DNA from 3 places in the Martelella soudanensis genome. Region 2 is predicted to be linked to each of the others. Evidence: riboswitches for the same ligand, from Rfam matches in the RefSeq annotation. Region 2 holds a riboswitch; each other region holds the start of a gene.

Region 1 (4,007 bases), 2.0 Mb from region 2:
CGAACCCCCAACCAAGCGGTTATGAGCCGCCGGCTCTAACCATTGAGCTACAGGCCCTGTCCGCGGCCGAGACAGGCAGCGACGGTCCGCGCGGGCAATGGTTCCTTGCGCGGACCCTCCGACTACTCCAAATTGATGGGCATCGCAAGTTCCCGCCGCATTGGCTTCACAATTGCTGGTCAAGAGGAGGGGACGCACATTTCAAGGAGGGATTTCCATGGCCAATCTACCTGTCCGCCTACCTGTCCGCATTGCCGCCGCGGGCCTGCTTTTCGCCTTGCCGCTTGCAGGCACGGCAGCCTTCGCCGACAGCACCCAGCCGCCGGCCGTCATCAATGTCTCGGCCGATGGCGATGCCACTCTGGTGCCGGATATGGCGACGGTCTCGCTCTCCGTCGTCAGCCAGGCCGATGACACGGCGACAGCGCTTTCGCAAAACTCGGCCGCCATGCAGAAGGTGATCGACGCGCTGAAACAGGACGGCATCGCTGAGAAGGACTTCCAGACCAGCAATTTCTCGGTGAGCCCGCGCTATCAGCAGGTCAAGGCCGATGACGGAACGATGACCAGCGAAATCGTCGGCTACGAGGTGCAGAACGGCCTGAATGTGCGGGTGCGCGACCTCGCCAAGCTTTCCGCCGTGCTCGACCATGCGGTCAAGCTCGGGGTCAATTCCGGCGGCGGGATTTCGTTTTCCAACAGCGATCCTTCGGCGGCCGAAGACGAGGCGCGGCGCGAGGCCGTCGCCAATGCGCTTGCCAAGGCGGAAACGCTCGCCGAGGCCGCCGGCGTCACGCTCGGCAAGGTGATGTCGATTTCCGAGCAGAGTTCGATGCCGCAGCCGATGATGTTTCGAGCCGACGTGATGATGGCGAAAGCGGAAGGCGCGCCGCCGATCGCTGCCGGCGAAAACACCTACAATATCACCGTCAACATGACGCTGGCGATCGAGCAGTAGTACCGGCTTCGGCCCGGTTCGGCGCGCTCTCAACATCGGCAGCGCGTTCACCGAAGAGATGGAGGCGGAAAACCGAGCCACTTGCACGGCTGTTGACAAAGCGGCTGTCGGAACGCAATCTCGGCACATTCACCCGGGGGGTCCCGACAAGGGGCTGAGATTCTGATAGCCGGTCCGAAAGGTCCGCGCAGCGCAGTGACCCGATGAACCTGATCCAGTTCATACTGGCGTAGGGATGGTGTTCGGGCTGCGCGGCTTTGGCCGAGACTTTTACGGCGTGTTTCACGCGGCCAATCTCCATTCATTACCGGGAACTGGGTCTCCACGCTTCGAGCACTGGAGGCTCCAACCAATGAAAGATCTTTTCCCAACCGTCACCACGGGCCCGCTGCCCGCCTCGCGCCGCGTCTGGCACGCGGGCGTTCTCCACCCCGAGATCCGCGTTCCCATGCGCGAGATCGACCTGCACCCCACGGCGGGCGAGCCGCCTGTGACCGTCTATGACAGCTCCGGCCCCTTTACCGACCCGCAAGTCGAGATCGCCATCGAGCGCGGCCTGCCGTGTCCGCGCGAAGCCTGGATCGCCGCGCGGGGCGACACGGAACAATATGAAGGCCGCCATGTGAAGCCCGAGGACAATGGCTTTGCCGAGGGCAAGCGCCTGACGCCGGAATTTCCGGTGCGGCACCAACCGAAGCGCGCGAAAAATGGCCGCGCCATTACCCAGATGGCCTATGCCCGCGCCGGGATCGTCACCCCGGAAATGGAGTTTGTCGCCATCCGCGAAAATCTCGGCCGGCAGGCGGCAAGGCAGGCGCGAGAACGGGACGGCGAGGCTTTCGGCGCCGAAATCCCCGATTTCATCACGCCTGAATTCGTGCGCGACGAGGTGGCGCGCGGCCGGGCGATCATCCCGGCCAACGTCAATCACCCGGAACTGGAGCCGATGGCGATCGGCCGCAATTTTCTCGTCAAGATCAACGCCAATATCGGCAACTCAGCCGTCACCTCCTCGATGGCCGAGGAAGTCGAGAAGATGGTCTGGGCGATCCGCTGGGGCGCGGATACGGTGATGGACCTTTCCACGGGGCGCAACATCCACAATATCCGCGACTGGATCATCCGCAACGCGCCCGTGCCGATCGGCACGGTGCCGCTCTACCAGGCGCTGGAGAAGGTCGGCGGCATCGCCGAGGAACTCTCCTGGGAGGTCTTTCGCGACACGCTGATCGAGCAGGCCGAGCAGGGGGTGGACTATTTCACCATCCACGCCGGCGTGCGGCTGCACATGATTCCGATGACGGTGAACCGGGTGACGGGCATTGTATCGCGCGGCGGCTCGATCATGGCCAAGTGGTGCCTGCACCATCACCGCGAGAGCTTCCTCTACGAGCATTTCGACGAGATCTGCGACATCGCGCGGGCCTACGATGTCAGCTTCAGTCTTGGAGACGGATTGCGGCCCGGGTCCATCGCCGACGCCAATGACGAGGCGCAGTTCGCCGAACTCGAGACGCTGGGTGAACTCACGCAGATCGCCTGGGCCAAGGACTGCCAGGTGATGGTCGAGGGGCCGGGACACGTGCCGATGCACAAGATCAAGGCCAACATGGACAAGCAGCTCGAAGTCTGCGGCGAGGCGCCGTTCTACACGCTCGGACCGCTGACGACAGACATCGCGCCGGGCTACGACCATATCACCTCGGGCATCGGTGCTGCGATGATCGGCTGGTTCGGCACGGCGATGCTCTGCTACGTGACGCCCAAGGAGCATCTCGGCCTGCCCGACCGCGACGATGTGAAAGTGGGCGTCATCACCTACAAGATCGCTGCCCACGCCGCAGATCTCGCCAAGGGGCATCCGGCGGCGCGGACCCGCGACGACGCGCTTTCGCGGGCGCGGTTCGAATTCCGCTGGGAGGACCAGTTCAACCTCTCGCTTGACCCGGAAACGGCGCGGTCGATGCATGACGAGACCCTGCCGAAGGAGGCGCACAAGGTGGCGCATTTCTGCTCCATGTGCGGACCCAAATTCTGCTCCATGCGCATTTCCCACGACATCCGGGCCGAGGCGCAGAAGGAAGGGATGGAGAAGATGGCCGAGAAATTCCGCGACGGCGGTGATCTCTACATGCCGCTGGAGGATGCGCAATGACCTAGAGCAGCGGGCGATTGGTTGGCATCGCCACGAGGTGGCGGCCTATCTGTCCGCCAACGGGCGGGTGTCCTGTCACCGCTGGATCGTCTTCATCTGACCGTTGACGGCGATCCGGTCGGCCCGGCTTTCGGCGGTGCCGATCCGGGTTGCCGTATCCATGCCGCTCCTGCCTGCCTGTTTTGCCATAGCCAGAAAGCGCAAATACGCTTATTCAGAGGAAAGCATCATAATTCACAGATTAACTGTGACCGATCCTCGCTCGCGCATGTTTCATCTGCGCTGCTTTCCGGAGGCGGCCCGCCGTGGCTCGATGAAATCCTGGCCAGCCGGAGGAGAGGCGAGCCTGCGGGGGAGGAAAATTTGAGATGACTGCATTCAAGGCGCCCGTCGAGGATATTCTGTTCTCGCTCGTCAGCGTTGCCGGAGCGGGCCGGCTGCCGGATTTCGACCAGGACATGGCGCGCGATATCGTCGGCCATTTCGCGGGTTTCGCCGAAGGCGTGCTGGCGCCGCTCAATGCGCGGGGCGATGCCGAGGGTTGCCGTCTTGCCGATGGCCGGGTGACCATGCCCGATGGATTTCGCGAGGCCTTCGCCCAACTGGCCGAGGGCGGATGGCAGGGTCTTACCGTACCGGAGGAATTCGGCGGCATGGGGCTTTCGCCCGTCATCGGCTCCGCCGTCTCGGAGATTTTCGCCGGCGCCAACCATGCCATGCAGATGGTCTGCGGCCTGGCGCCCGGCGCCGTCGCAACGCTGCTGCGCTACGGCAGCGATGAGCAGAAGCAGCGCTGGATCGCGCCGCTGGCGACAGGCGCCGTGCTCTCGACGATGTGTCTGAGCGAAGCGGATGCGGGGTCCGATCTGGGGCGCATCAGGACAAGGGCCGGTC
Region 2 (4,007 bases):
TCGTTCCCGACGCACGCGTGCTCAGCCAGTTTGTCGATTCCATTCTCTTCCTCGTCAAATGGGATTCGACCCATCAGAATCAGGTGGAAGAGGCGATCCGGTCGTTTGAAGAGGGCAAGGTCGAGGGCCTGGTCCTGAACCAGATCGATCCCGACGGGTTCAAGCGCTACGGCTATAATTACGGCTATGGCTATGGCTATGCCGCCCACTACGGCGACAAATATTACGATATGGACGGCGACTAGAGCATCGGGCGATGAGTTGGCATCGCCCGATGCTCTAGATTCTTTATTTCGACGCGTCGGGTTAACGAAAATCCGGATGCCGGTTTTCCGTTCGGTTGCGCGCAAAAGCAACGCGATGGCGTATTTTCGGATCAGGACCGTGGCGCCCGAGATGATCTCTCGCACTTTCCGGCGGCGGGTCATTGCGTTAGACTCGCTCATCGTCGAAACGGGATCACCGGTATGTATCTGACACGGCGCGCGTTTTCTCTCGGAGCGATTGCCTCTCTGCTTTCGGCCTGTGCAGGCAATTCGGCCGGAGGTTTTTCGTCCGTTTCTGATCCGGCGATGCGCCCGGTTGCCAATCCCGCATGGGATTCCTGGGTGGCCGGGTTCAGGAAACGCGCCGCAACACGCGGAATTTCCGACGGAACGCTGACGGCGGCCTTCGCCAACGCCGGCTACACGCCGGGCGTCATCGAGCGGGATCGCAACCAGACCGAATTCAACCGCACGCTAGAAGATTATCTGGCCATCGCCGGATCCGACGAGCGGGTCGCCAAGGGGCGCGCCAATTATGCCCGCTATCGCGATGTCCTGGAGCGGATCGAGGCGACCTACGGTGTCGACGCCAATGTCATTGTCGCCATATGGGGGCTGGAAAGCATGTATGGCGAGCGGCGCGGCAGCACCCCGGTGGTTTCCTCGCTCTCGACGCTGGCGTTTGACGGGCGGCGCGGGGTGTTCTTCGAAAACCAGTTGGTCGGCGCGCTGAGGATCCTGCAAAACGGCGACACCACCCCCGAACGGCTGACCGGAAGCTGGGCGGGCGCCATGGGCCACACCCAGTTCATTCCGACCTCCTACCTGGCCTACGCCGTCGATTTCAACGGTGACGGCCGTCGCGATATCTGGGACAGCGACCCGACCGACGCGCTTGCGAGCACGGCCAATTATCTTGCCCGCTCCGGTTGGCGGAAAGGCCAGCCCTGGGGCGGCGAGGAGGGCTCGCCGGGCGCCGCCGCCGCAACCACCAGGATACAGCCCCAGCCCGGCGGCCCGGTCTTTGTCGTGGGGCCGAATTTCAACGTCATCAAGCGCTATAACAATTCCACCAATTATGCGTTGGGCGTGGCATATCTCGCCGACCGTATTGCGGGCGCGGGCCCGCTGAGGGGCGGTTTCCCCGCAGACGGTTATGGTTTCACCGCCGATCAGCGCAAACAGCTGCAATCGCGGCTTGCGGCGGCGGGCTACGATGCCGGCGCCGTCGACGGCGTATTCGGCGACCAGACCCGCGCGGCGATCGCCGCCTACCAGCGGCAGAACGGGCTGAACGTCACGGGCGAACCGTCGATGGCTCTGCTGCTCAGGCTTCAGTGAGCCCGCGCCGACAGAGTGTACCCGACAGGCTTTTCCGGATATCGCGGGCTCCCGAAATTCCCGCCGCCGGGCATCGCGTACGCGCCATGCCATTGACAGAGGCCTGAAAGGCGGACAAAACCTGACTATTCCGAGGGGTGCATCATGCGATGCTGAGACGGCGCTGAGCCGGACCCTTGAACCTGATCCGGGTCATGCCGGCGTAGGAACGGAAAATTTGGCCGCTTCGCCATTGTGTTTCTCTTCTCCGCCGGTCTCCGTGATTGCAACATCCTGGAGATCGCACCATGAAGCCTTGCCTCCCGATGAGAACCGCAGGCCGCCAATGGCGCCGCCGTCTGGGCGACCGTTCATGCGTCAGGCCGTGCCGGCCGTGACCCGGGCTGCAACGGTCACCCGTCGCGCGGCCGGACGGCTTGCGGACGGGCTGGAAACCGCCCTCGGTCTGCTCGCCGCGGTTATCCTGATGGCGATGCTGGCACTTGTCATGGCCGGCGTCTGCCTGCGCTATGTCTTTCACACCGGCGTCATCGGCATGGAGGATCTCGGCATCTGGCTGAACATCGGTCTGATTTCCGCGGGCCTGCCATTGACCTTCTCCGGTCCGCTGTCGATGCGGTTCGACGGTCTCGCAAAGCGCTTGTCCGGTCGCGCGTCCGGGATGCTGCGCGTCGTGGCCGACGGCGTCAGCGTTGTCGCCGGGCTGATCCTCCTCGTCGGCGGCATCGGCGCGAGCCTCGGGCTTGGCGGCATGTCGCCGACGCTCGGGCTGCCGGAATGGGTCCGCTTCACCTTTCCCGCCTTCGGCGGTCTGGGGCTGCTCGCGCTGCTGTGCCTGCGCCGGCTGGAGCGGTCCGCCGGTTGGCCCCTGCTTCTCGCCCTCATCTTCGGCGGCGTTGTCTATGGGGCGGTCGGCCGACTTGCAATCGACGCCGGGCTGCCGGCAAGCCTGCCGCTGGTGGTTGCCGCCTCTCTCGGCTTGCTGGCGGGCGCGCCGCTCGCCCATGTCTTTCTGGCATCGTCCTATATCGCAATCGCCTTCGGGGCGCTGCAGACGGAACAGGCGATCATCGTCAATAGCGTTGCCGGAATGTCTAAATTCCTGTTGCTGGCGATCCCTTTCTTTCTCCTCGCGGGCGCGTTCCTGAAACTGTCGGGCGCGGCCGGCAAACTCGTCACATTCGCGGCTTCGCTGGTCGGCCATTATCGTGGCGGGCTGGCGCAGACGACGCTGTTGACCGGCGTTCTGTTTTCAGGAGCATCCGGCTCCTCCGTTGCCAATGCCGCGTTTTCCGCCTCGACGTTCCATCCCGAACTGGTGCGTCACGGCTATCCGCCCGCCCGCGCCGGGGCGCTTGTCGCCGCGTCCTCCGTTCTCGACAATGTCATTCCCCCATCGATCGCCTTTCTCATACTGGCGACGGCGACCAATCTTCCGGTTGGCGCGCTGCTCGTCGGCGGGCTGTTTGCCGGCCTGCTGATGGCCGCTTTTCTCGCCGTCGCCATAAGATTTGCGATGGCCGCCGCGAGCGGCGGGCCGCCGGCTTCGGCAACCATGCGCAAGCGTGCCGGGATCGCGGCCCTGCCGGCCTTCGGTCTCGGCCTGATCGTGGTGTTCGGCATTCGCCTGGGCATCGTCACGACCACGGAGGCGGCGGCGCTGGCGGCCATGTACGCGCTCATTCTGGCTGTGCTGTCCCGCCGCTCCGGGGGGAGCCTTGTCGCGGCCTTCCGCCAGTCGGCCGCCGAGGCGGCGGCGATCGGCCTGCTGATCGGTGCGGCGGCCCCGGTCGCCTTCCTGCTGGCCGTCGACGATATCGCCGGGGTGGTGAGCCAGGCCGCCATGATGCTCGGGGGCGGCGCTGTTGCCGTCCTCCTCCTCGCCAACGCAATTCTGCTGCTCGCCGGTCTGGTGATGGATATCGGGGCGGCGATCCTGCTTTTCGGACCTGTCCTTCTGCCGGTCGCCATTTCCGCCGGGATCGATCCGATCCGCTTTGGCGTCATTCTGGTCGTCAACCTGATGATCGGCGGGCTCACGCCGCCGGTGGGCATGCTGGTGTTTGTGGTCGGCGGCGTCACCGGTCTTTCGCCCGAGACCCTGTTCAGGGCGATGCGTCCATTTCTTCTGGCGCATGTCGCCGCCTTGTTCGTCCTCAGCGTCCTCGCTGTTGTTTTCTGAAAGGATGTCCCCATGTCTTCTCTCAACCGCCGCGAATTGCTCAAAACCGCCGCCGGAGCATTTCTTGCCGCCCCTGCCACTATTCGGACCGCCAGCGCCGCCACGCGCGATATCGTCGTCGCCTCGCTTCTCGGCGAGGACAAGCCCGAAACCCGGGTCTGGCGCTTCTTCGCCGATGCGGCCGAGCGGCGGCTTCCGGGCCGGTTCCGTTTCCGGAT
Region 3 (4,007 bases), 250 kb from region 2:
CGGCTTCGGCCGCCTCCGCCACCGCCCGGGCCATCTCGCCGATGCGCCCTCTGTCGCCGGCATAGACCAGCGCCCTGATATCCGGCCAGCCGGAGCCGCCGGCGTGGCGATAGAGGGCTTCCGCAAGCCGCGCCATGTCGCCCGGCGCGCCGTCCTCGTCAAGCCTGCGGTAAAGCGCGCGGATCGCGGAAAGCGCGATCCATCCGGCCGATCCCCCGTCATCGATCAGCATGCCGCGCCCGCCGACCCGAAGCCTGCCGCCATCCACATCGATATGAAGACCGATCACGCCGGTGCCCGCGGCGACGATATGCCCTTCGCCGGGCGCAAACAGGCAGCGATAGGCCAGTTCGATATCGTCAAGGATGAACAGTTTGTCCGGCGGGAGGGCGCATGCGCGGCAGACAAGGTCCGCGACCTCGCTTCGTGTCTGCGGATCATAGCCGGTGAGGCCGAATACGGCGCTCGCCGCCGGCCCCGGCATCGCCCCGGCGATCCCGGCAAGCGCCGCCTCAAGGACTTTCCGGGCGGCGGGATCATGCACCAGTCCGCCCGCGCCGGGCACAGCGCCCCGGGCGACGATCGCGCCCGTCGCGTCGGCCACCGCATAGCGTGAGGCCGTGCCGCCGATATCGCAACCAAGATAACAAGCGCTCATGTTCAACCGCTCCCGGCTCCGTCTTACGCGGGATGAGCAGTCGTGTCATCTTCGCCCGGCTTGAAACCCCGGCTCACGGGTCGGTGTTGATAAAATTCACACCTCACATCCCCGCATCCCCGCATCCCCGCATCCGTCACCCCGGCCTTGAGCCGGGGTCCAGGGCCACTTGTGCGTCCTCATGAAAAAGAGTCTTTTGCGCGCAAAGACTTGCGCGCGCTGGATCCCGGCTCAAGGCCGGGATGACGGCAGAGTTTGTCAGCCGCCTCACCACGGCCGGGGGCCGGAAAAACCTTCCGGTGCGGCCCTCAGGCGGCGACGGTGCGCGCCTCGATCTCCTCGAGCGTGATGCCCTTGGTCTCCGGTGCTGCGGCGATCGCGTAGATGATGCCGACGACGCAGAAGAAGGTGAAGATCGCGAAGGTTCCGACAATCCCGATACCGGCAAGCAGTTCCGGAAACGTCAGCGCCACCAGAAAGTTGAAGAACCAGTTGGCAACCGAGGCAAGCGCCATCCCGCGCGGGCGCAACCGCAGCGGAAACAGTTCCGCCATGTAGAGCCAGGGCAACGGGCCGAGGCTGACGGCGAAGAAGGCGATGAAGGCGAAGATGCCGATCAGCGCGAGATAGGGGGTTGCCGCGACATCCGCCATCGTCGCCCCGGTGACAAGCGCCATCGACAGCGCGGTTCCGATGAAGCCGAGGATCAGCAGCTTGCGCCGCCCCATGCTTTCCACCAGAAACATCGCCACAATGGTGAGCGCGACGTTGACGACGCCGATGCCGACGGTTGCCAGAAGATCGGTGGTGGTGCCGGAAAAGCCGGCATTCTTGAAGATTTCCGGGGCGTAATAGATGATCGCGTTGATGCCGGAAAGCTGTTGCAGCACGAACACGATCATGGCGAAACTCGTCACCGGCAGGATGCCGCGCTTCAGGAAACTGCTCCAGGCGGGCGCGGCCTCCTGGTCTTTCGCGCTTTCCTGTATTTCGGTAATGATCTGGTCGACCTCGGCGGGCGATGATTCCGGCTGCAGCTTTGCAATAATCTCACGCGCCTTGTCGGCGTTGGAATTCAGCGTCAGCCAGCGCGGCGTTTCCGGCGACAGCAGGATGCCGACCAGCGCCACGATCGACGGGAACACGCCGACGCCGATCATCCAGCGCCAGTCGCCCGCCCCGCCGAAGGCCGCGTCCGACATGTAGGACACCATGATGCCGATGGTGATCATCAGTTGGAAGGCCGAGACGATGGTGCCGCGAATGCGCGCCGGCGCGACCTCGGCCAGAAACATCGGCGCGGTCATCGCCGAGGCGCCGATGCCGACGCCTATCACGAGGCGGGCAAGGGTCAGGACATACTGGTTGAAGGCAAGCGCGGAGATCAGCGAGCCGACCAGAAAGATGATCGCTCCCAGGATCAGCATCGGCTTGCGTCCGTACCGATCGGTGGTGATCATGGCAAGGATGGTGCCTGCGACCGCGCCGAGCGGTACGGCAGAGGTGATCACGCCTTCCATGAAGGCCGACACCGTGAAATCCTGCTTGATGAACGGCAACGCGCCGGAAATCACGCCCTGGTCGAAACCGAAGAGCATGCCGAACAGCGCTGCCACAATGACGATGGCGATTAACATCGAGTTTCCTCCGCTCTGACGGCAGATCCTGACTGTCGCCGCCCCTTACGCATATGGCCCTGTTTGTTAACCGCGGCTGAAAAACCGCGGCCGGCCTTGAACCACAAGTTGAAAATGGAAACCGCCCCCCTTGTCAAATCCTTTCGGGCTTTGGTCGGTATATTAGCGGGCACTTCCGTCTATGCCGCCGTGGCTCTTGACCTCCGCCCCCCGCGCGGCATAGATAGCCTCATCCGAGGGGTGTGTTTTTAAAACACTGAGATGGCCGATGGCCGAACCCTTGAACCTGATCCGGGTTATGCCGGCGTAGGAACGGAGTTTGGTCTTGAGCGACACGCCCAGAAAATCAGCCTCTATTGACGCCTCCGCTGCCCGGCCATGCCGGGGAGAGCGGGATTGAAGCGTACCCTTTCGGCTGTTCTCACCTTTTTGACGATCGTGATCGGGCTCCTTGCGCTTTGGCAGGCGATCATCGTTCTCGGCGACCTGCCGCGCTATATCCTGCCGCCGCCGCTCGCCGTGCTCGCAAAGATCGGCACCGCCCATGCCATGCTGCTTGAAGAGGCGCTGGTGACGCTCAGGGAAATCCTGGCGGGTTTTGCGATCGGCGCTGTCTTCGGCGCGGCGGCGGCCATTTTGATATCGGCCTTTCCCCGGATCGGCCGTTTCATCTGGCCCGTGCTGGTGGTGCTGCAATCCTTTCCCGTGTTCGTGATCGCGCCGATGCTGGTGCTCTGGTTCGGCTTCGGCATCGCTTCCAAGGTGGTGATGACGACGATCATCGTGTTCTTCCCCGTCGCCTCCAGTTTCGCCGACGGACTGCGGCGCACCGATCCGGAAGTGGTGGCAGCGGCAAGGCTCGATGGCGCCGGGCATTTCGAGATGCTGCGCTTCATCCGCCTGCCGCTGGCGCTGCCCCAGCTGTTTTCCGGCCTCAGGATCGCGGCCCCGCTGGCCCCGCTTGGCGCCGTCGTCGGCGAATGGGTGGGCTCTGCCGGCGGGCTCGGCTTTCTCATGGTCCAGGCCAATGCCCGCATGCAGACCGAAACCGTGTTCGCCGCCATGCTGATCCTGGCGCTCGAAGCCGTGCTGTTTCGAAAGGCGGTGGATCTCGCCGCTCCCTTCTTCACCCGCTGGTCGCATGAGGATTGAGCGGCCGGCTCGAACATATAGGAGAATGACATGCTGAAGAAATTCGCGCTCGCCGCAGCCCTTGCCGTTGCGCAGGGTCTTGCGCCGGGACTGGCAAGTGCCGCCGACAAACTCGACGTGATCCTGGAATGGTATGTGAACCCTGACCACGCGCCGCTGGTGATTGCCGCAGAGAACGGCTATTTCGCCGATCAGGGGCTCGACGTTGAACTGCTCCCGCCGTCCGACCCTTCCATGGTGCCGCGCATGGTGGCGGCCGGCAAGGTCGATATCGGCATTCACTACCAGCCCAACCTCTATCTCGATCATGAGGCCGGCATCGATATCGTCCGCTTCGGCACACTCGTCTCGACCCCGCTCAACACGCTGACGGTGCTTTCGGACGGGCCGATCAAGTCCGTTGCCGACCTGAAGGGCGGGAAGATCGGCTTTTCGGTCGCGGGCATCGAGGACGCGGTCGTGGCCACGATGCTTGAAAACGCCGGCCTTGCCAAAGACGACATCACCCTCATCAACGTCAATTTCGCGCTCACCCAGTCGCTGCTTTCCGGGCAGGTCGA

What was found. Region 2 has a riboswitch for thiamine pyrophosphate ahead of HQ843_RS11960 (TRAP transporter large permease). Riboswitches for the same ligand answer to the same signal wherever they lie in the genome.
Region 1: another riboswitch for thiamine pyrophosphate. It lies ahead of thiC (phosphomethylpyrimidine synthase ThiC); the one in region 2 lies ahead of HQ843_RS11960 (TRAP transporter large permease).
Region 3: another riboswitch for thiamine pyrophosphate. It lies ahead of HQ843_RS10830 (ABC transporter permease); the one in region 2 lies ahead of HQ843_RS11960 (TRAP transporter large permease).

What each region holds. Positions count from the first base shown of each region.
Region 1 covers NZ_CP054861.1:514,017-518,023, reverse strand. Annotated here, with positions in the region: tRNA gene HQ843_RS02505 (tRNA-Ile) at 1-57, opposite strand, end outside; gene HQ843_RS02500 (SIMPL domain-containing protein) at 218-958, shown strand; TPP riboswitch at 1,083-1,212, shown strand; gene thiC (phosphomethylpyrimidine synthase ThiC) at 1,311-3,113, shown strand; gene HQ843_RS02490 (acyl-CoA dehydrogenase family protein) at 3,482-4,007, shown strand, end outside.
Region 2 covers NZ_CP054861.1:2,508,289-2,512,295, forward strand. Annotated here, with positions in the region: gene HQ843_RS11950 (GumC family protein) at 1-245, shown strand, start outside; gene HQ843_RS11955 (lytic murein transglycosylase) at 468-1,607, shown strand; TPP riboswitch at 1,731-1,833, shown strand; gene HQ843_RS11960 (TRAP transporter large permease) at 1,960-3,789, shown strand; gene HQ843_RS11965 (TRAP transporter substrate-binding protein) at 3,802-4,007, shown strand, end outside.
Region 3 covers NZ_CP054861.1:2,257,939-2,261,945, reverse strand. Annotated here, with positions in the region: gene HQ843_RS10840 (BadF/BadG/BcrA/BcrD ATPase family protein) at 1-658, opposite strand, end outside; gene HQ843_RS10835 (sugar porter family MFS transporter) at 967-2,295, opposite strand; TPP riboswitch at 2,522-2,625, shown strand; gene HQ843_RS10830 (ABC transporter permease) at 2,692-3,447, shown strand; gene HQ843_RS10825 (ABC transporter substrate-binding protein) at 3,481-4,007, shown strand, end outside.